DNA from 2 places in the Pseudoalteromonas sp. AS71 genome. Region 2 is predicted to be linked to the other one. Evidence: riboswitches for the same ligand, from Rfam matches in the RefSeq annotation. Region 2 holds a riboswitch; the other holds the start of a gene.
What was found. A riboswitch is a leader RNA that binds a small molecule or an ion and turns the genes downstream of it on or off. The one in region 2 is predicted to bind lysine.
Positions count from the first base shown of each region.

Region 1: another riboswitch for lysine. It lies ahead of lysC (lysine-sensitive aspartokinase 3); the one in region 2 lies ahead of dapA (4-hydroxy-tetrahydrodipicolinate synthase).

Region 1 is NZ_JBBMQZ010000006.1:111,306-121,402, forward strand. Features, by position in the region: gene nhaD (sodium:proton antiporter NhaD) at 220-1,467, shown strand; lysine riboswitch at 1,569-1,741, shown strand; gene lysC (lysine-sensitive aspartokinase 3) at 1,817-3,220, shown strand; gene WNY98_RS06275 (4'-phosphopantetheinyl transferase superfamily protein) at 3,267-4,025, opposite strand; gene WNY98_RS06280 (sodium-dependent transporter) at 4,167-5,489, shown strand; gene WNY98_RS06285 (2-hydroxyacid dehydrogenase) at 5,584-6,564, opposite strand; gene WNY98_RS06290 (glutathione peroxidase) at 6,663-7,223, opposite strand; gene WNY98_RS06295 (NAD(P)-dependent oxidoreductase) at 7,345-8,226, shown strand; gene sbcB (exodeoxyribonuclease I) at 8,615-10,066, opposite strand.
Region 2 is NZ_JBBMQZ010000014.1:57,543-67,639, forward strand. Features, by position in the region: gene WNY98_RS11915 (bifunctional GNAT family N-acetyltransferase/hotdog fold thioesterase) at 1-402, shown strand, start outside; gene WNY98_RS11920 (phospholipase A) at 461-1,495, opposite strand; gene WNY98_RS11925 (succinylglutamate desuccinylase/aspartoacylase family protein) at 1,711-2,832, opposite strand; gene WNY98_RS11930 (PLP-dependent decarboxylase) at 2,838-4,043, opposite strand; gene WNY98_RS11935 (2,3,4,5-tetrahydropyridine-2,6-dicarboxylate N-succinyltransferase) at 4,043-4,783, opposite strand; gene dapA (4-hydroxy-tetrahydrodipicolinate synthase) at 4,799-5,683, opposite strand; lysine riboswitch at 5,813-6,013, opposite strand; gene WNY98_RS11945 (DNA-3-methyladenine glycosylase I) at 6,206-6,901, shown strand; gene WNY98_RS11950 (YdiU family protein) at 6,913-8,322, shown strand; gene WNY98_RS11955 (OmpA family protein) at 8,707-9,762, shown strand; gene acnB (bifunctional aconitate hydratase 2/2-methylisocitrate dehydratase) at 10,055-10,097, shown strand, end outside.

The DNA.
Region 1 (10,097 bases), on a different contig from region 2:
GGGTTACAACATCCTAGTATTTTATTATTGAGTTCTTTTAGAAGACTCATTATTACGTATTTTTAATTAACCTTGTCTGTATATAGTATTCGTTTTTAAGACCATTTAATAATAGTTTTTGCATAGAGGCAGTGCTAAAATTCGCGCCGAAAATAGGCACATGAAATGGAATGTTATTTGTGTGTTCTTTAAAACTATATCAAAGGTTGTTTAACTACCATGGTTTCCTCGATTATTCTAACCCTGATAGCGATTGCATTTTTACTGATCGTTATAGAAGATATAATCCATGTAAATAAAGCTAAAACCACGCTGTTTTTTGGTACGCTTTGCTGGATTCTTCTTTTTATATACCCCCTACACGGGCAAAGCCCCGATACGATTCAGCATCTTTTAAACGAAAATATTTTAGAAATTGCCTCATTATGGCTATTTTTAATGGCTGCAATGACCTTTGTCGCGTATTTAAATTCAAAGGGGTTTATAGAAAATATTGTGCACCGTGTTATGCCAAAAAGTATTAGCGAAAAAAAGCTCATGTTTTTGGTGGGTGGTTTTGCGTTTTTGTTTTCGTCGATTTCAGATAACGTAACAGCGACGCTTATATCGCTTGCGGTTGTTATGTCGTTAAAGCTTGAACCTAAAAAGCTCGTTAAATACGCCACGCTTATTGTGTTTGGAGTGAACTCAGGTGGGGTATCGCTAATAACAGGTGACGTAACCACACTAATGATATTTTTAGATGGCAAAGTAACCATTGCTCGTTTATTACTACTTATAGCGCCAGCACTTGCAAGCGTTATGCTGCTTGCTGCGTTACTGTCTATAGGTATGAAAGGGCGTGTTGAGTTTGCTAGTGCAGGTAAAACCCGCATTGAAAAAACCGACATAACCATTGCTGTTATATTTTTATCTACCGTAGTGAGCACACTTACGTTGAGTGTAATTTACAGCGTACCGCCTTTATTAACCTTTTTGTTTGGCTTATCAGTGATGTTTTTAGTGGCGCAATTTTTAATGCGCAAAAAAGACATAAACAAAGACATAATCGATTTTGTTCGCGATATAGAATACGACACATTATTGTTTTTTGTAGGTGTACTTTTACTTGTTGGCGCACTTAAAGAAATTGGTATGTTGAGTAAATTTACCGACCTATACACGGTAATGGCACCAGAATACGCAAACTACTTAATGGGCATATTATCAGCTGGGGTCGATAACGTACCGCTTACCGCTGCATTATTAAAAGCCAATATAGTAATGAGCCAACAACACTGGTTGTCGTTTACGTATGCAACGGGCGTGGGCGGTTCAATGCTTATTATTGGTTCGGCTGCGGGCATTATTGCCATGAGTAAAGTTAAAGCGCTTACCTTTATGAGCTACTTGCGTTTATCGCTGCATTTATTAATTTGTTACACGGTTGGATATGCGGGCTCGTATTACATGGGCAGTTTTATTTAACTCATAAATTATTAAATGCTTGACAGCTAGACGTCTAAACGATAACTTTCAAAGCCCCGCTACTTAGTGGGGTTTTGTTTTATTAGCCACTGGTTAATAAAGCATTCAGAAGAGGTGCGATACTTAGGTACTTAATGTTAGGCGACGAAAGCCGATGATCATTAAGGAGGGAAGTACTCGCCGAGGAAAATAATGGTACGTCGTCATTGTTTTTCGGTTTATGGGGCTGAATCCTCAAAACTGTCACCAATATAGGTGGAGAGCTTCTGGCAGTGGACTTATCTTCAAGCATTCCTTTGCCAAGTTCTTCTTGTTTTATTGCGGTTTGGATACCGCGAAAGGAGACTAAATGACTACCCAATCAGCGCCACAAACAGTGCCTAAAACAGAGTTAAGCGCAAAATCAGATTACATCGTTGCCAAATTTGGCGGAACCAGTGTTGCAAATTTTGAAGCGATGAGTCGCTGTAGCGAAATTATTGTTGCAGATAAAAGCGTACGTATTGTTGCCGTGAGCGCCAGTGCCGGCGTAACTAATCACTTAGTTGCACTGTGTAAATCAAGCATTACTTCAAGTGAGCGCCAAGAACACATAAACGGCGTGCTTGCTATTCAACAAACTATTTTAGATGAATTATCGCTAGATGCCGATTTAGCGGTTGGCTTTAACGAAACCCTAAAAGCATTTCAAACATTGGCTCAAGAGCCACTAACAACCGATCAGCAACACGACGAGCTACTTAGCTTTGGTGAGCGTTTGTCGTCGTATTTGTTTGCACAGGTACTTCGTTTACAGGGTTTAAATGCCGATCGCTTTGATGTGCGCAAGGTGCTTAAAACAGACAGCCAATTTGGCAAAGCAACGCCCAATGTTTCAGCCACAGCGCAAGCTGCTAAAGAGCATTTAATTCCGTTATTAGACGTTCAAGTAATTGTAACTCAGGGATTTATTGGTAGTGACGAATACGGTCACACCACAACGCTAGGACGTGGTGGTTCAGACTACAGCGCTGCATTATTAGCTGAAGCAATTAACGCTAAAAGTGTGCATATTTGGACCGACGTAGTGGGCATTTTTAGCACCGACCCGCGTTTGTGCGCAAAAGCGACGCCTATTGCACGCTTAAGTTTTGACGAAGCCGCTGAAATGGCAACCTTTGGCGCAAAAGTATTACACCCAGCAACTATTTTACCAGCGAGCCGTAGCCACATTAACGTGTTTGTAGGTTCTAGCCGCGAGCCAGAGCGTGGCGGTACATGGATTGAGCGCGAAAAATCGCAGCAACCAGGTATACGCGCAGTAACGCAACGTAAAAACCAAATATTGCTTACGCTTAAAAGCCCAGAAATGCTACTAGCAAGCGGCTTTTTAGCACGCGTATTTACACTATTAAGTGAATACAATATATCTGTAGATTTGGTAACCACATCAGAAATCAGTGTAGCTATAACGCTTGATAACGCGCAAAATGCCTCGCGTCCAGAGCTTGATCAAGAATGCCTAGATAAGCTTGCAGAGTTTTGCCATGTTTCGGTAGAAAACAACCTAACATTGGTGGCACTTATTGGCTCTGAGATTCAATTACGCCAACACGAAATGAACTTAATGAGTGTGCTAAAAGATTTTAACATTCGATTAATTTGTCACGGTGCAAGTAAGCACAACCTGTGCTTTTTAGTAGAGCAAACTGAGTCAGATAACGTAGTACAGTCTATTCATAGTCGTTTATTAGAAAATGATTTTGCTGCGTAAATCGCGCTTATTCAGCAAAGCGATTTATTAAAGTTACTTAATAAAATTAGTTAACAAAATCAGTTAATAAAAAGCATCGCCAGTCGATGCTTTTTTTATGCACCACACTTATATCAAAACAAACATTGCTGTCACTGCTATCAGCTACAGTAACGCGATTACTGCAAGCACTGAGCTTTGCACTATTTAATTCGTCAAACACATTAGGGCTAAGTAGTTTTGCAATAGGGCGGCTGGTGGCTTTAGCAAGTGACTCTTTTAATGTCCAAATTCTAAAAAACGTATCTGCTTGAGTTTGAACGTTAGTGGGCTTGGTAATAAGTGTAATTTCATCATTATGATAAAAATGCTTAGCGAGTTTTTCAAATGGGCGCTTTAGGCTTACTTTTTCAATATCAAAACCAAATTCACTTTTACCAAGGTTAAGCGCAACCCCAACTAAACCATGCGAGTGCGAAATACAGGTATTAATAACATCACCATTTACATGTAGTTGCAGCTTTGAGCTTGCCTCGTCAAATTCTGTACTCATTTTATTAAGTGCTACGAGCGCATGTTGCGGCTGCGTTATTTTAATAAGGTGCTTTAACAATAACCGCGTAGCTAAATACTCTTGCTTAGCTTGCGGGCTTTTGCGGCGGTTTATAATGGCTAACTCAAACAGGCTTAAGCAATCGGGCAAATTAAAGTCACTAAGCTCAAGTGTTTTAGCATTAAATAATAAAATACTGTTACTAGCTAAAGGCAAATTTGCAAATTGAGTTGAAGTAATACTCAAGGCGTTTTTAAAATAGTGTTCAGTCATAAAAGCCCTAAAGCAAAAGAAGTCGCTGATATTGTGAGCGGTTAACGCCCCTAATAAAGGCTGGGTACAATTTTATTACTCAGCTGGCATGAAATATGGTTTAATTCACAATAATCAAAATAATAACAGATTTGTAGATGTATGGCACAAGTGCGTGATGGGTTTCAAAGCCGACTTGGTTTTGTTTTAGCCGCTGCTGGCGCAGCAGTGGGTTTAGGTAATATTTGGGGTTTTCCTACGCAAGCGGCCAACCATGGCGGCGGTGCATTTTTACTGGTTTACTTTATTGTTATATTTTTACTTGCGCTCCCTGCGCTGTATACCGAACTTTATTTAGGCCACAAAGCACAAGCTAATCCGGTAAAAGCATTGGGCGATGCATGGCAAAGCACTAACCGCAAAGTAGGCGCAACAGCAGGTTATATTGGTCTTGCGGGCGCGGTTGTTATGCTAAGTTTTTACTCAATAGTAGCAGGGTGGATGCTCTCATACGCTATTGAACCCATAACAACCTTTTTAGGTTTCACAGGCGCAAGCGAATTTTTACATAGCGACTCAGTGCTTCGTAATTTTGTATTTACGCCGCTTATGCTTATTTTAACTGCCAGTATTATTTTAAAAGGTGTTAAATCGGGAATCGAAACCTGGTCGCGCCGTTTAATGCCACTGCTACTCGTATTGCTTGTTGGTTTAATTGCCTACATTGCAACACTCGATGGCGCAAGTGAAGGCTTTGCCGCGTATTTAATTCCTGATTTTAGCCAAATACTCGACCCTAATTTGATTATTGCCGCAATGGGGCAAGCGTTCTTTTCGCTCTCGTTAGGTGTGGGTTGTATGATGATTTACGGATCGTATTTACAGCCAGATGCTAATTTACCAAAGCTCACAGCCGGTGTTGCCTTACTCGATACCAGCGTTGCTTTTTTAGCGGGGTTACTTATTATTCCTGCTATTTATGTGGCGCAGCATAACGGTGTAGAGGTATTTAGTGGCGGTAAACTGATTGGCGAAGGGCAACTTATTTTTGCTATTTTACCTGCGCTATTTAGCACCATGGGCGAAATTGGTTTATTAGTGGGTTTACTGTTTTTTGTATTAATGTCTATCGCATCGGTTACGTCAACTATATCGACAACTGAGATTCCGGTGGCGTTTTTAGTCGAAAACCACAACGTTAGCCGCACCAAAGCAACGTGGGCGGTAAGCGCCGTTGTACTTGTGTGTGCAAGCGCGATTATACTAAATTTTGATTGGTTATTTGGCTTAGTTATTATGCTATTTACTCAATACCAATTGCCGCTTATGGGCTTGTTTTACTTTATTACAGTAGGGTGGATGTGGCAGCGTGGTAATACATTACACCAAGCAACAACCGGCGTACATTACTGGTTTGCTCAGTATATTCGTTTTGTTTGCCCAATATTAATGACCTTGGTATTTGCAAATGTTGCGTTTGGTTAAGCTCTATTTAAAGTGAATTTTTAAACAAAAAAAGCGAATAGGGCTCACCTTATTCGCTTTTTTTGTGCCTGTTATCTAGGTATAGCTTAGGTCTTTATAAAACCTCATTAGTTAGAGGCCTACCTTCACTTACTTCAAGTGCGTTAAATAGGGTTGTGTTTGCTATTTCGGTGAGTGCTTCTTGAGTAAAAAAGCCCTGATGCCCCGTTACTAATACGTTTTTAAAGCTCACTAAGCGCGAGAATATATCGTCTTGATTTATTTCGTCGCTGTGGTTTTTAAAAAATAGCTCTGACTCTTGCTCGTAAACGTCGAGCCCCAGGTAACCTAGCTTTTTAGTTTTAAGTGCGCTAATACACGCGTTACTATCAAGCAATGCACCGCGAGAAGTGTTAATGAGCATAACGCCAGTTTTCATTTTACTAAATGCCTCATCATTTATTAAATGATGAGTTTGCTCGTTCAGTGGGCAATGCAAAGAAATCACATCGCTTTGACTAAGTAAGGTGTCTATATCGGTAATTGTATGATTGCCAGGTTGCGCGTATGGATCGCACACTAATACTTTAGCGCCAAAGCCATTTAAAATGCTGCACAGCGCAAGGCCAATTTTACCGCAACCTACAATACCCACGGTTTTGTTGTGCAAGTTAAAACCTAGCAATCCGTTTAAATCAAAGTTGTCTTCGCGTACACGGTTATACGCTTTATGCGTTTTGCGGCTAAGTGTTAGCATAAGCGCTATACAGTGCTCAGCTACGGCTTCTGGGCTGTAAGCCGGTACGCGTAATACTTTAATTTTATGTGCTTTTGCTGCAGGTAAGTCAACGTTATTAAACCCTGCACAACGCAGCAAAATAGTATTAATGCCTTGGCTTGCCAGTTGCTCAATAACGGCGGTATTTACGGTATCGTTAACAAAAACACATATGGCATCAAACCCGCTTGCTAAAATAGCCGTTTGTTCGCTCAGGGCTTGCTCAAAATACGTTATTTTTATAGCGCTGTAATCGCGTGTACTTTGTTCAAAAAAAGGCAGTTCGTACTTTTGAGTACTAAAAAAAGCAATGTTCATGGTAATAGCCTCGACGCTTAAGGAGTATTATTTATTACTAATACAATAAACTACTTTATAAACCTGTGCTTTAGTAACACGCATTTTATTGATTTAAATTAAGCCTTAGCTGGCGTAAACAAAGGTATTTTTGATGCTACCTTTTTACCACCTCTTGCAGCGCTTAACTTTGCGGCTTGCAGTAGGTTGCTTTCTATTACTTGTATAAGTGTTTCGGGCTTAGTTCGCGGTGCATAGCGTGCAACAAGTTGCCCTTGTGAGTTAATTAAAAACTTAGTGAAATTCCACTTAATAGCACGATTTTGCGAAATACCCCGCGTATGCGATTTTAAATAATTAAACAACGGATGTGTTTCTGGCCCATTTACCATTACCTTGCCAAATACCTCAAACGAGATATTAAATTGATCTTGGTAAAAGTCTTTTATGGCTAAATTATCAAGCGGCTCATTTTGGCCAAACTGGTTACACGGAAACGCAAGCACAGTAAAACCATTGCCTTTGTATTGCTGATAGAGCTTTTCGAGTGCGTTTAATTGCACCGAAAAATTACACTTACTGGCTGTATTAACAATAAGGACGGTTTTGCCCTGTAACTGGCTAAGGGGAAAATTTTCGCTGTTGTAAAGTGGTGCATTAAATTGATAAATACTGTCCATAGGTTACCTACTTACCTTTCCCGCTAAGGAAATTTTATAAAGACTTTCATTCGCTTTTTTATCGACCGATTGACATAATCGAGGTCTAGTTTCTAAGTTATCAGTTTAATAGGTCATTTTTATGTCAATGAAAGTCGCATTTATAGGTTTAGGCGTAATGGGTTACCCAATGGCGGGGCATTTAGCAAAAGCAGGGCACAGCGTATGCGTTTATAACCGCACTCAAGCTAAAGCACAAGCGTGGACTGCAGAACATTCAGGAAGCTTTGCATCAACCCCGCGCGAAGCTGCCAGCAATGCCGACATCGTATTTATGTGTGTTGGTAACGATGATGATTTACGCTCAGTAGTGTATGGCGACGATGGCGTGTTAGCGGGCATGCTGCCGCACACTGTTTTGGTTGATCACACCACAACCTCTGCCGAAGTAGCCCGCGAAGTGGCTGCAAAAGCGGCTCTGCAAAATATCGACTTTATAGATGCGCCTGTATCGGGCGGGCAAGCTGGCGCCGAAAACGGCGTATTAACAGTTATGGCGGGTGGTAGTGAAGCTGTATTTGCTAAAGTGCAGCCAGTTATGGCGGCATTTAGTCGTTTTAGCCAATTACTAGGCGGCGTTGGGTCGGGACAACTTTGTAAAATGGTCAATCAAATTTGTATTGCTGGCGCAGTGCAAGGTTTAGCCGAAGGCTTACATTTTGCCAAGCAAGCTGGGCTTGATGGTGAAAAAGTAATAGAAACAATATCTAAAGGCGCTGCCGGTTCGTGGCAAATGGAAAACCGCTACAAAACTATGTGGGGAGGGGAATATGAGTTTGGCTTTGCCGTAGATTGGATGCGTAAAGATTTAGGCATTGCACTCGATGAAGCTAAAAACAACGGCGCTACTTTACCAATGACTGCAACGGTCGATCAATACTACGCCGACGTACAAGCTCTCGGCGGCGGCAGATACGATACCTCAAGCTTACTAGCACGTATTGAAGCACTGCATAAAAAATAACGTTTACGTTGAGTATGTCGATGTAGACTGCAAGCTTGCTTGCGTGACGAGCAAAGCCCGTAAAGTGATTTATTCACAAAGAGGTTATGAGGCGCTGCGCTTTTAGAGGCAGTGATAGATCTAAAAAATTATTGTTTTTATGTCTTCTCATTTACTCCTCATTCGCTTCTCTTTGTGAATAGAGTTTTATTTAAGTAATTAAAAGCTGTGCTTTTCACGTGAGCAAGCTCTACGTCTACCGCCGGAGTATAAATTTACGCCTGTTTTGTAGACGCTAAGCTTGCTGGCGTGATGGGCAAAGCCCATAAAAATTCAAACAATAAACGCGACGCTTAAATTACTATAGCGTCGCGCTTTTATATGCGTTGTATAAGCGTGTCTACACAAATTACATGCTTTGTGCGTAGTTATACAGCGCCTTTAAAATTGTAAGATTTTTTTCGCTATCGTCATGTTCATGCGCTAGGTTTTCAAGGGTGATCATAAAATCTTGCGCATTAATCGACGGTTGATCTTCCCCGTGCATTAGCTTGTTTTGGCAATACTGGCGCCATTGATCAAGTTCTTGCTGCTTTAGCGTTTCAGGCCAGTTACGGGCGCGGTATCTAAACAACAATGTATTAAACTTTTTATCTTCAAAGTCTAACTTCAACCCAGCTAACTCATCTGGTTTTGCATCACGAATAATCGCAAATTTAGCTTTATCGGCATGGCTTGTAAAACCATCGTAAAGTAAGTAGTCAACGTTAGTGGTTGCGCTGTAATCGCCTTGCTCGTTAAACACTTCGGTTACTTTATCACGAAGGTCGGTATTGGCTTTTAAAATAGCTAAGTTAGCTAAGCATTGCTCGCGGTCAATCCCAAGGCGGGCGGCGTTTTCAGGCAATAATGTTTTAGCTGGGGCTAAAATAGGGCACTTGTTTAAATGCACCAGTTTTAAGCCAACAGGTAATTCACCCTCGGCTAAATCAACACGTTTGGTGTATAAGCGTTTGCGTAACTCTTCTACGTTTAAATCAATGAGTACTTGCGGGTTTTGGGTTAAATCAAAACAAATAACCGCGTTTTTATTTACCGGATGAAAGCTCATTGGTGCAACCCAGCTTGTACAGCCTTGTGTTGCAGGTATGCGCGACGTGGTATGCACCAGCGGCGTCATGTTAAATACATCAACCAATTCAGCAAGGGCTTTTTTATTACGCAGCCCAAAAAAGAAGTTATATAGCTTTGGCTGTTTTTCTTTTATTAGCTTAGCCAGTGCAATAGTGGCGGTTACATCGCTTAGTGCATCATGCGCTGCGGCGTGTTCAATACCATTGGCTACGGTTAAATGTTCTAGCTTAAAGCTTGGGCTGCCGTCTTCTTTTAACGGCCATTCAATACCTTCAGGACGCAGCGCATAACAAGCACGTACTAAATCTATAATATCCCATCGGCTATTGTTATTTTTGTATTCACGCTCGTATGGGTCGTAAAAGTTACGGTAAAAGCTATAACGGCTTACTTCGTCATCAAACCGAATACTGTTATAACCGGCAACACAGGTGTTTGGTACACTAAATTCGGCATGAATTTTTGCTATAAACTCAGCTTCAACTAAGCCTTTTTTCATCGCTACTTGTGGCGTAATACCCGTAATTAAACATGCCTCAGGGTGAGGCAAGTAATCCGCTTGCGGCTTACAATATTCAATAAGCGGCTCGCCAATTATATTTAAATCAAGATCGGTACGAATACCCGCAAATTGGCTCGGCTTATCCTTTTGAGGGCTCGCCCCCCAAGTCTCGTAGTCGTGCCAATAGATTGTTGCTTGATTCTCTTGATAGCTTTCATTATTCATTCTATGTCTTAGCCCTTTATATTTACGGGTT
Region 2 (10,097 bases):
CGTGAGTCTATTCCAATTAGTGACGCGATGGGCATTAAGGTAGAAAGCTATACCGATTGGCAATTTACAACCAGTGCCGACCTTGACGCCAACTTAAACCTACATAACACGATGTTTGCAGGGTCTATTTATAGCTTGGCCACGCTAACAGGTTGGGGCGCTACGTACTTAGCACTTAAAGAAGCTGGGCTTGAAGGTAATATTGTATTGGCCGATGCTAACATTAAGTACTTAAAACCGCTTACTACAGACCCACGTGGTTGTGTTGATATACAAACATGTAAGGGCAAGTTAAGCGATTTAGAAACCGACGGTAAAGCAACCTATATTGTGCCTGTTACTATTTATGATGGTGACAATGTAGTTGCAGAGTTTGAAGGTGTGTTTGCGGTTAAAAAATAATTGTTTAATGTCGAAAAACAAAAAGCCAAGCAATGCTTGGCTTTTTTGTGAGCTCGTTTTATAACAAGTCAGTTAATAATATACCTACACCAATACGTTCTACATCCGCGTTGTAATCAATTAAGCTTTCGCCATAACCGTTAAAATATTGTGCATAACCACGAACGCGACCCCATAACGGAAATGACCAGTCGAGTTGAATTGCACCACGGTTTTCTGAATTTAAGTTGTTACGCGTCATGAAGCTAAATTCATGATCGTTAAGACGGTATGCACCACTAAATTCAAAATAGCCCATGTATTTGTATATGTCTGGGTTGTCGTCGCCTTTAGCTTCTAAAACGTTGTCTTTTTCGTCCTCAGCTATGCGGTACCAAGGTTTAAAACTAAAAACAAAGCCTCTGTTTTCCCAAATAAAGTCTGCATAAATACGGTTCCACGAACGCGAGTTTGGCTGGCTGCGACCATTTGATTGATGCGAAATACCTAGTGAAATTGCCATTTCGTCGCCCCATAATACGTTTTCTGGGTCGAGGTAGTTTATCCAAAATATTTCTGGTTCGTAGTTGGTTTCACGAAATGGAGAAGAGATTTCTGAGTTATAAAGCTGCCAGTAAGATTGCAGAGTAAAGCCAAAAAATATGGCTTGGTCTTCATCAGAAAAGTCATCATATAGAGGCACTTTGATTGAAAGCTGGTATTTTGCTTCTAGGTTGTCTAGTGGCTCACCATCGTTATCATCTGTTAATTCGTCAAAACCATCAAATGGGCGATCGTTTGGGTGTGATACGTACGAAAGCGGTAAAATATAGTTACGCTTATGTGGCGTAATTACGTTTCTATTTTTTTTACCGACTTCTTCTCGAGCTTGGCGTTTATCAAGCGCGGTAAGTTGTTTGTTTTCTTCAAGAGCTGAACACTTTTTACGAAGATCGTCTAATGTCTGTTTACCGTCTCCGCCAATTACTTCATTTAAAATACACTGCTTTACAAGTTCGATGTCGTTATCTTGCTCGTTTGTAGCAACTTCTTCTTGTGCGAAGGTCGCTGTACTTATTAAGGCAGAAAGTGTGATCCAGTGGCGCCAGCTCATTGTAATTCCTTGTGAGTTCGGGTTGTTGTATGCGTTAATTTAATTATAACGTCTTTTTACATATGTAACGGTGAACTTTTACTGAATTTGTATTCACAGCAACCATTATACGTATATAAAGTAAATATAGATCAGAAAAAAAGCGACCTAGGCCGCTTTTTTAATGCAGATTAATTATTTTAGTTAATCTGCTCTCACGCAATGAGAAGGGTGAGCTAAAGCTCAAATATGTTAGTAAAAAACTTATAAAGCTCGGTGCCTTGGTTAACACTCGCTGAGGCAAAGTGCAAAATGGCAATTGCATCGCAATCTAGAGTAAGTGTCTGCAGTGGTTGCTCGCTTAAGTAGCGTTCCATCCGTAAAATATTAGCAATAGGCTCACCAGCTTTAATGTGCCCGCCAAGTGGTGCTATGTATTCAACCATACCGCCAATGGGGGCGTAGTAAGCAAAATAGTCATCTAAATTACACGCATAACGAGTAATATCAGCAGGGGTATTCGTTGCGTTTTGCAGTACGCCCTTATGATTTAAGTAACTTAAAATACTGTTTGCATCGTGTAGTGCTTCTTTTAAGTCTATTTTTTCTTGGCTGCCTAGCTCTACAGTAAATGCTTCTACGGGAATGGTTAATTCACGGCCTTGCTCGCTAAGTGCATCACTTAAATGCCACCATGGGCAAAAGTTAGCTTCGTCCATAGCGCCGTCAAAATCACTCGGAATAAGCAGTACATGTTCAATATTAAAATAGCGCGCGCTGTCGGTTGCATAAGTTGGGCAATACAAGTGTTTGCTTGAAATAGGCCCCGTGTGTAAATCGAGTACTATATCAGCCTGATGAGCGAGCTTTTGTAAGTTAAGCGCAATGCGTTTACCCGTATTAAGTAAATAAGCAGGGCCGTTGAGTTTGCTGTCTACTTCGTCAATAAGCGCCTGTTTAAAGTTACTTTTTAATGTAGCGTCATCATACTGAGTATGATTTTGTGCAAACTGCGTCACTAAATTTTTATTGTAGTGGTACATGCGATTCCAATTAGTACCAGTAATTGGATCGAACCTGCCAAGGGTAAACTCGCCCGACTTTTGATTACAACCAATCGGATTTGCATAAGGGACTAAGGTAATATCGCCATTAAGGTTTAGGTGTTTTAATTGCTCAAGTAGCTGAAAAATAACCGCATTACCTTGCACTTCAGCGCCATGCATATTGGCCTGAATATAAACACTAGGTCCTGTGTCATCGCCTTTTAAGCGATAAACAGGAATTGTAAGTGGTAGGCCGTTTGCAACTTCCCCTACTACAATGTTCTCTTGGCTGATGTGGGTTGTATTACTCATAGTTATTACCTTAAATAATGACTGGCATTTTCAGCTTGGCGAACACAGGTAAGCTCACCGTTTTGCAGGGTATACTCGGCAGCTAGCTCGTGGCATAAAAAATACGGCATACTTTCGGTAAAGCCGTAAGCACCGCATTGGCTAAACACTAGCCAGTCGTGCTCATTTAAATCGCTTGGTAGGTTATGCTCACCCAAGCAATCAAGCGCGGTACAAAGCGGCCCGTATAAAGTGACCGCTTGAGTTTTTGCACTGGACTCGCGCAGTAACGCAGCAGGGAAATCTTGGCTGGTAACAGCGGGGCGCAATAGGTGATTTATACCGCCGCTTAAAATTACTTGTTCTTGATTGTAGTTTTGTTTGCGTTCGACTACTGGGTTGGCGTAATGACCGCATTCGCCAACGGCATAGCGACCAAGCTCCATCCACAACTCTTCTACACCCGCATCACTTTTAATTTTAGCGAGCGCCGTTATTAAGTCATCCCAATCAAGTGTTGTTTCGCTTTGTGTATAGGGAATACCTAAACCACCACCTAAATCGAGAATTTTAAGGCTAATATTTAAATCGCCGGCAAGTTGGCTAAGTGGTGCAATCATTTGTGACCACAATTCGCTTAGCTTTTGCGTGCTAAGCATGTTGCCCCACTGAAAAATATGTAAGCCGTCAAACTTAAGTGCAGGGTAGTCGGCTACATTAAGTGCTTGCCATTCATTACAACCCAAACCAAATGGGGTAAGGCTGTCGCCACCCAATGGGTTTTTTTCACCTTCAGGCCAGCGCAACTGTACACGTAAAAGTACTTGTAACTGCGTGTTTTGTAGTTGTGCTTGTTGGTTTAACCAACGGACTTGATTGAGGCTTTCGGCTACAAATATACATACGCCGCGCTCAATAAAGTGTTTAATTTGTTTGGGGCTTTTTGCAGGCCCCGTGTTGAGCACGCGCTGTGAGCTAATACCTTGTGCTAGTACTTGCTCAAGCTCACCTTTACTTGCTACGTCAAAATTAAAACCGGCGTTGTCTAAGCTTTGAATAATTTTAGACAGTGGGTTTGCTTTTACGGCGTACCAAAGTTTTACGTCGGTTTGTGCAACTAAACGCGCAAGATGCGTGTTTAGTTTATCTAAGTCGTAAACAAAAAAAGGTGTATCAAGTTGTTGTGTAATAGTATTTACAGCAGTTTTGATAGGCGTGCTCAAAAAGCTCATTATCGTAAAACCTCTTCAAGTAATAATGATGCATCGCTTTGTTCGTCGCGGTATTTAACAATTAACGCACACGACATACTTAGACCTTGCTCGCGCGCCCATTCGTTTGAAGCAGGGCGAGAGCCTGGTATTACAATGGCATATTCTGGGATTGGCTCGCCTTTATCTAGTTGGCGCTCGTTTACGCAGTCGTAAACTGGAATAGTCGCAGATAAACGCACGCCTGGTGCAAGCACAGCACCTTTTTTAATGACTACACCTTCAACAATAATACAGCCAGCGCCAATAAAGGCGTCGTCTTCTACAACTACTGGGCTTGCACCAATTGGCTCAAGTACACCACCAAGCTGAACTGCAGCACTTAAATGTACGTTTTTACCTACTTGTGCACACGAACCAACTAATGCGTGGCTATCTACCATTGTGCCTTCGTCGATATATGCACCGATGTTTACATACGCTGGTGGCATAATAATCGTGCCTTTAGCAACATAAGCACCACGGCGAACACTAGAGCCACCCGGCACCATACGCACGCCATCATCAGCACTAAACTCTTGTGGAGCTAAGTTGTGTTTATCAACAAAACCGCCTGCAAACTCAGTATTAGTGCCATTTTTAAAGGCTTCTAAAATGCCTTTTTTTACTTCTACGTTAGCTTGCCATTGGCCGCTTTCGTTTTGTGATGCTGCGCGTACTGCGCCCGATTCTAAATTATTTAATAGTTCTAACCAGCTCATTATAAAAACCTGTATTTAATGCCAAGATAAAATGGTGTTGTTTGCAGTTGTGATGCAATCGGTTTGAGTTAACTCAAGGTGTGTTAAAGGTGGACGAAGTTGCGGGCTGCTTAAGCGGCCTTGCAAATGCATCAATACCTTTACGGGAATGGGGTTTGCGACAGCAAATAGGCTATTAATGGCACTAGTCCACTGAGCAAATAAATTAGGGTGTTGACCACTTAAACTGCGTTTAACAAACTCGTGAGTTTGTGCGGGCCATGCGTTTGCAGCTACCGACACTAACCCTTTTGCGCCGGCTTGGGCAAAATAAGGCATTAGCGCATCGTCGCCACTAAATATAGCTAAATTAGGCGCCGCTTGGCGGTAAGCTTCAAACTGAGCAATGCTGCCGCTCGCTTCTTTTAACGCCCATAAATTTTTATTGTTTTGTAAGTTTTGAATTGTTGCCGTTGGGATGCTAACAGCACTGCGCCCCGGTACGTTATAAAGCATACACGGGTGAGCGCTTGCATTAAGTAGGCTTTCAAACCAATGAGTTTGGCCTATAGCGCCGGGCTTTGCATAAAGGGGTGAGCCAAGTAAAAAGCTATGAATGGGTAGTGTATTACAATAGTTAACCCACTCAATTTGTTGCTTTAAGTTACTACCACCCACAGCAACCATTAATGGTACCGCTGGTTTTAGCTGGCATACGTGTTCAACAATGGCTTGCTGCTCTTCTTGCGTTAGCGCCAAGCCTTCGCCCGTACTACCAAGTAGTAGAATACCGTTATGTGCCGCTTCTTGCTCGCTAACCAGCTTAGTTAACGTGTTGTAGTCAACATCGCCGTGTTGATCAAATGGCGTAACAAGCGCGGTCCACAATGAGTAGTCGTTTAAATTGAAGTTGTTGATCATCTCTCACGAACTTATAAGTTATTCGAAGAGTTAAAAAGCTTTATGGAAGGAGCCGCATTAACGTCGTTCGAACTAATAATTCGAAGAGCGAATGGGCTTAAAATAATAGGGCGCACGGCCTTAATATTTAAGACCAGAAGCTCTCCACCAAACTAATAAGCTGCTTGTTATAAGCAGCTATTGGTGACAGTCGCTAGGGTTCAACCTAGTCGCCCGAAATAAACACTTCGCAAAAGTGATTACTTCTCGGCGTTAATTCCCCTCACGTATGCTCACTGGAGTTTGCGCTCCTAACATACGCTACCTGAATAACGCACCTCTTCTAGCCCTTTGCACCTGTTTGTAGAGTAAAAACTCACAAACCGCTGCAATTTAAATAGGGTAATTACGGCGATTAAAGCATTTTAGCCGTCTAGGTGTCAAGCTACTAAATACATATTCATTCATCCATAATGGGAGTGGTTACGTATTGGGTGCTTTTCTCGTACACTAGCAATATAAGTAGTGAGGTATTTAATTAGTATGGAAAAATTTAGCGATATTTATAAGCGAGCGGTAGAGCGAAAAGGCTCTGAAAAGATGCTTAAGTTATTACTTGCAAAACCGCTATCTAAAAAACAACTAAGCACGTTAAGTGACGACGATTGGCTTGAAGAATTTACTCGAAAAGTATTTCAAAGCGGCTTTTATTGGTCAGTAATTAATAATAAGTGGCCGGGCTTTAGGGAGGTTTTTTGGGATTTTAGTGTTGATAAATTATTAATGATGCCACCCGATATGCTGGAACAAAAAGCAACGGATGAGCGAATTGTTCGTAACTATAAAAAAGTAAAAACAATTACCGAAAATGCTTACATGATCCACGAAATAGCACAAGAACATGGCAGTTTTAGCCAGTTTGTCGCTAATTGGCCAACAGACGATATTATTGGTTTATGGGCGTATTTAAAAAAGCATGGTTCGCGTTTAGGCGGAAATACAGGGCCTTATGCGCTACGAGCACTTGGTAAAGATACTTTTTTACTATCACGCGATGTAGAGAATTATTTGCGTGCTCATAAAATTATAGACGGCGGCTTACAAACCAAAAAATCACTGAATGCAGCCCAAGCCTTTTTTAATGAAATGCAAAAGCAAAGTGGTTTAAGTATGCAAGAGCTAAGCTTAATTGTGGCCTATGGTGTAGGTGATAACCGCGTGGGTATAAGTCAGCAATAATAGGAATTACCATGAAATTAGTGCCAAGATACACAGATATTGCGGAAAACTTCGCAATTGAAGATTTCCCTGCAAGTGTTGCCTCCCCTCAGTTATTGCTGTGGAACGAGAGCTTAGCAAAACAGTTTAATATTAATGTCGCTGATGATTTACGTGCTAATACTTTTAGCGGTAATGAAAAGCAGGCGATTCCTGCAGTTGCACTTGGTTACTCTGGGCACCAATTTGGACATTTTTCACCACGTTTAGGTGACGGACGAGCCCACTTATTAGGGGCTATTACTGACAATGAAAACCAGTTATGGGATATTCAATTAAAGGGCTCTGGCGCTACTCCTTATTCAAGAGGGGGTGATGGCCGTTGTGCACTTGGGCCCGCTATTCGTGAATACGTAATGAGCGAAGCAATGCATGCACTAGGCATTAAAACTACCCGATGTTTAGCGGTCGTTGGCAGCGGTGAAACGGTTTATCGCAACCCACCACAAGCAGGCGCAATAGTGACTCGTTTAGCAACCAGTCATATTCGCGTTGGCTCGTTTCAATATTTAGCGACGCAAGGCGATGTTGAAGGGCTTAAAAATTTAGCCGATTTAGCTATAGAGCGACATTATCCAGAAATAACCGACACCGGACCACAGCGCTATTTGGCATTTTTAGGCGCTGTGATTAAAAACCAAGTTAAGCTAGTTGTGAGCTGGATGCGTGTTGGCTTTATTCATGGAGTAATGAATACTGATAATACGCTAGTGAGCGGAGAAACCATTGATTACGGCCCCTGCGCTATGATGAATAATTTTGATTTTGACACCGTATTTAGCTCTATCGATAAACAAGGTCGGTATGCCTTTGGGAATCAGCCAAATATGGCTAACTGGAACTGTGCACGCTTGGCCGAGAGTTTAATACCACTTATTAATGATGATGACGAGCAGGCTGTTACGTTAATGACACCATACATTAATAGCTTTGCTGAGCAATTTAATATTGAGTTTACTGCTATGTGGGAACAAAAACTGGGTTTAAATGAATCTAGCAGCAGTGATGGCGAGTTAATCGCAGAGTTGTTAACACTATTAAAAGATAACCAGCTCGATTACACCAATACCTTCGATGCGCTTACTGAATCCTTAAAAGAAGAAACAGTAATACCTGAGTCGCTAATTGAATGGAGAGCTAAGTGGGTAAGCTTAACTGACAATAATAGTTATGAAGTAATGAGAGCTGCAAATCCTCGTGTAATACCGCGTAATCATGTGATCGAAGAAATAATTACACAATATAACGCTACAGGGTCTAGTGAGTTACTACAGCGCTTTATAAAAGTAGCGGGTAGCCCGTATTCTGATAGTGAAAAATTATCAGAATTTCAAACTTCACCGATAAATGATAATGATTACCAGACCTTTTGTGGTACTTAATTCTTAACATTTAATATAACTACATGATTAAAAAGAGTCATTTTTTAATCAAATATGCGCATATATCTAGGGGAATGTTAATTCTGATGGTATTATGCGCCGAATTAAAGCCAAGCAATATTTCTTTGCATTTATAAGTGCATTTAATTGCTCTTACATTCCTTGCTAAGTACTAATTTACAAAAAACTACTATATTTATTTTTCAATAAAGTTTCAATTTCGCCTATAGTAAGTGGATGTGTGTTGTGACAGGGCATAGAAAAAAGTTATAAACTTTATTTTCGTTAAGTATTGATTAACAAAGGCTCAGTTAGTCTATATAAAACTGATTGAGCTAGTATCGATTAGCTACAATTTAAAATTGTTCAAATGGGAAGAAAACAATGAAATTAAAATCACTTACAATTGCAATCGCGTTGGCTGCAACTAGCGCATCTACATTCGCTGCTGATAAAGAAGAAGGTTTCTACATTGGCGCATTTGGCGACTACTATGACGCATCTTGGAAAAACATGCGTGCTCAAGCTGGTCTTGACGTAAATGAATCAACTGGCTGGGGTGTTGAAGCTGGTTACCGTTTCAGTGATTACTGGAGCGCACGTCTTGAATATGCAGATATGGATTTTAATGCTTTTGATAAAGTTGCTGGTAACCGCAACAGTATTGATGGCGAGCGTTACGGTATTGATGCTCTTTACCATTTAAATGGCGGTCCTTTCTACGGTCTTTTCGGTATTAAAGAAATGGACGTAGTAGATGACAACACATTCTTAAATGCAGGTGTTGGTTACCAACATTTCATTACAGATGGCTTATTTGTTAATGCTGAAACAGCTGTATACCAAGGTCTTGACCGTGGTTACACTGATGTAGGCGCTAAAATAGGTATTAACTACTTATTCGGCCAAAATTCAGCACCAGTTGAGCCAGTTAAGCCAGCTCCTGAAGTTGTTGAAGTAGCTGTAGCTCCTACAGATAGCGACAACGATAACATTGCTGATGCAGACGATAAGTGTGCTAACACACCTATGACTGATGCAGTTGATGGCACTGGTTGTACTTTATATGAAGATAAAGAAGTAACTGTAAGCTTATTAGTGACTTTCCCTAACAATGCTTCAGCAGTATCTACTCAGTACTTAAACGATATTGAAAAAGTATCTGCATTCTTAAAAGAGTACCCAGATACAACAGTACTTTTAGAAGGTCACACTTCTTCTGTAGGTAAAGCAACTTACAACAAATGGTTATCTAAAAAACGTGCTGATGCAGTAGCTGAGCAATTAGTTTCTGATGGCATTGCTAAAGACCGTATTACTACAGTTGGTTTAGGTGAAGAGCGTCTTAAAAATGATGCAAACACTAAAGCTGCAAATGCAGAAAACCGTCGTGTAGAAGCGCATATCAAAACTATCAAAAACGTTAAAGTTTTACGTTAATTAAATAGTTTGTAATAAAAACCCAGCCAAGTGCTGGGTTTTTTTATGGCTATAATAAATTAATATTGGTTAATGGTAATGATTATTACTTAATAAGTATTCATGAAAATAGTTTTTACTACAACCACTATTCATAGTATTTATAATCGGTATAATCAGTTGCGCAACTGGATGGATTTTCATCTATCCATAAAAGCTTTATAATTACGCGTTAGAATACTATAAGTATTGGGTAACTTATTTGCGCTTGAAGCGCTACCGGATACTTTCACGTCACCAAGAGGGCAATATTGTGCTACAAGAATATCGTAAACACGTAGAAGAACGTGCCGCGT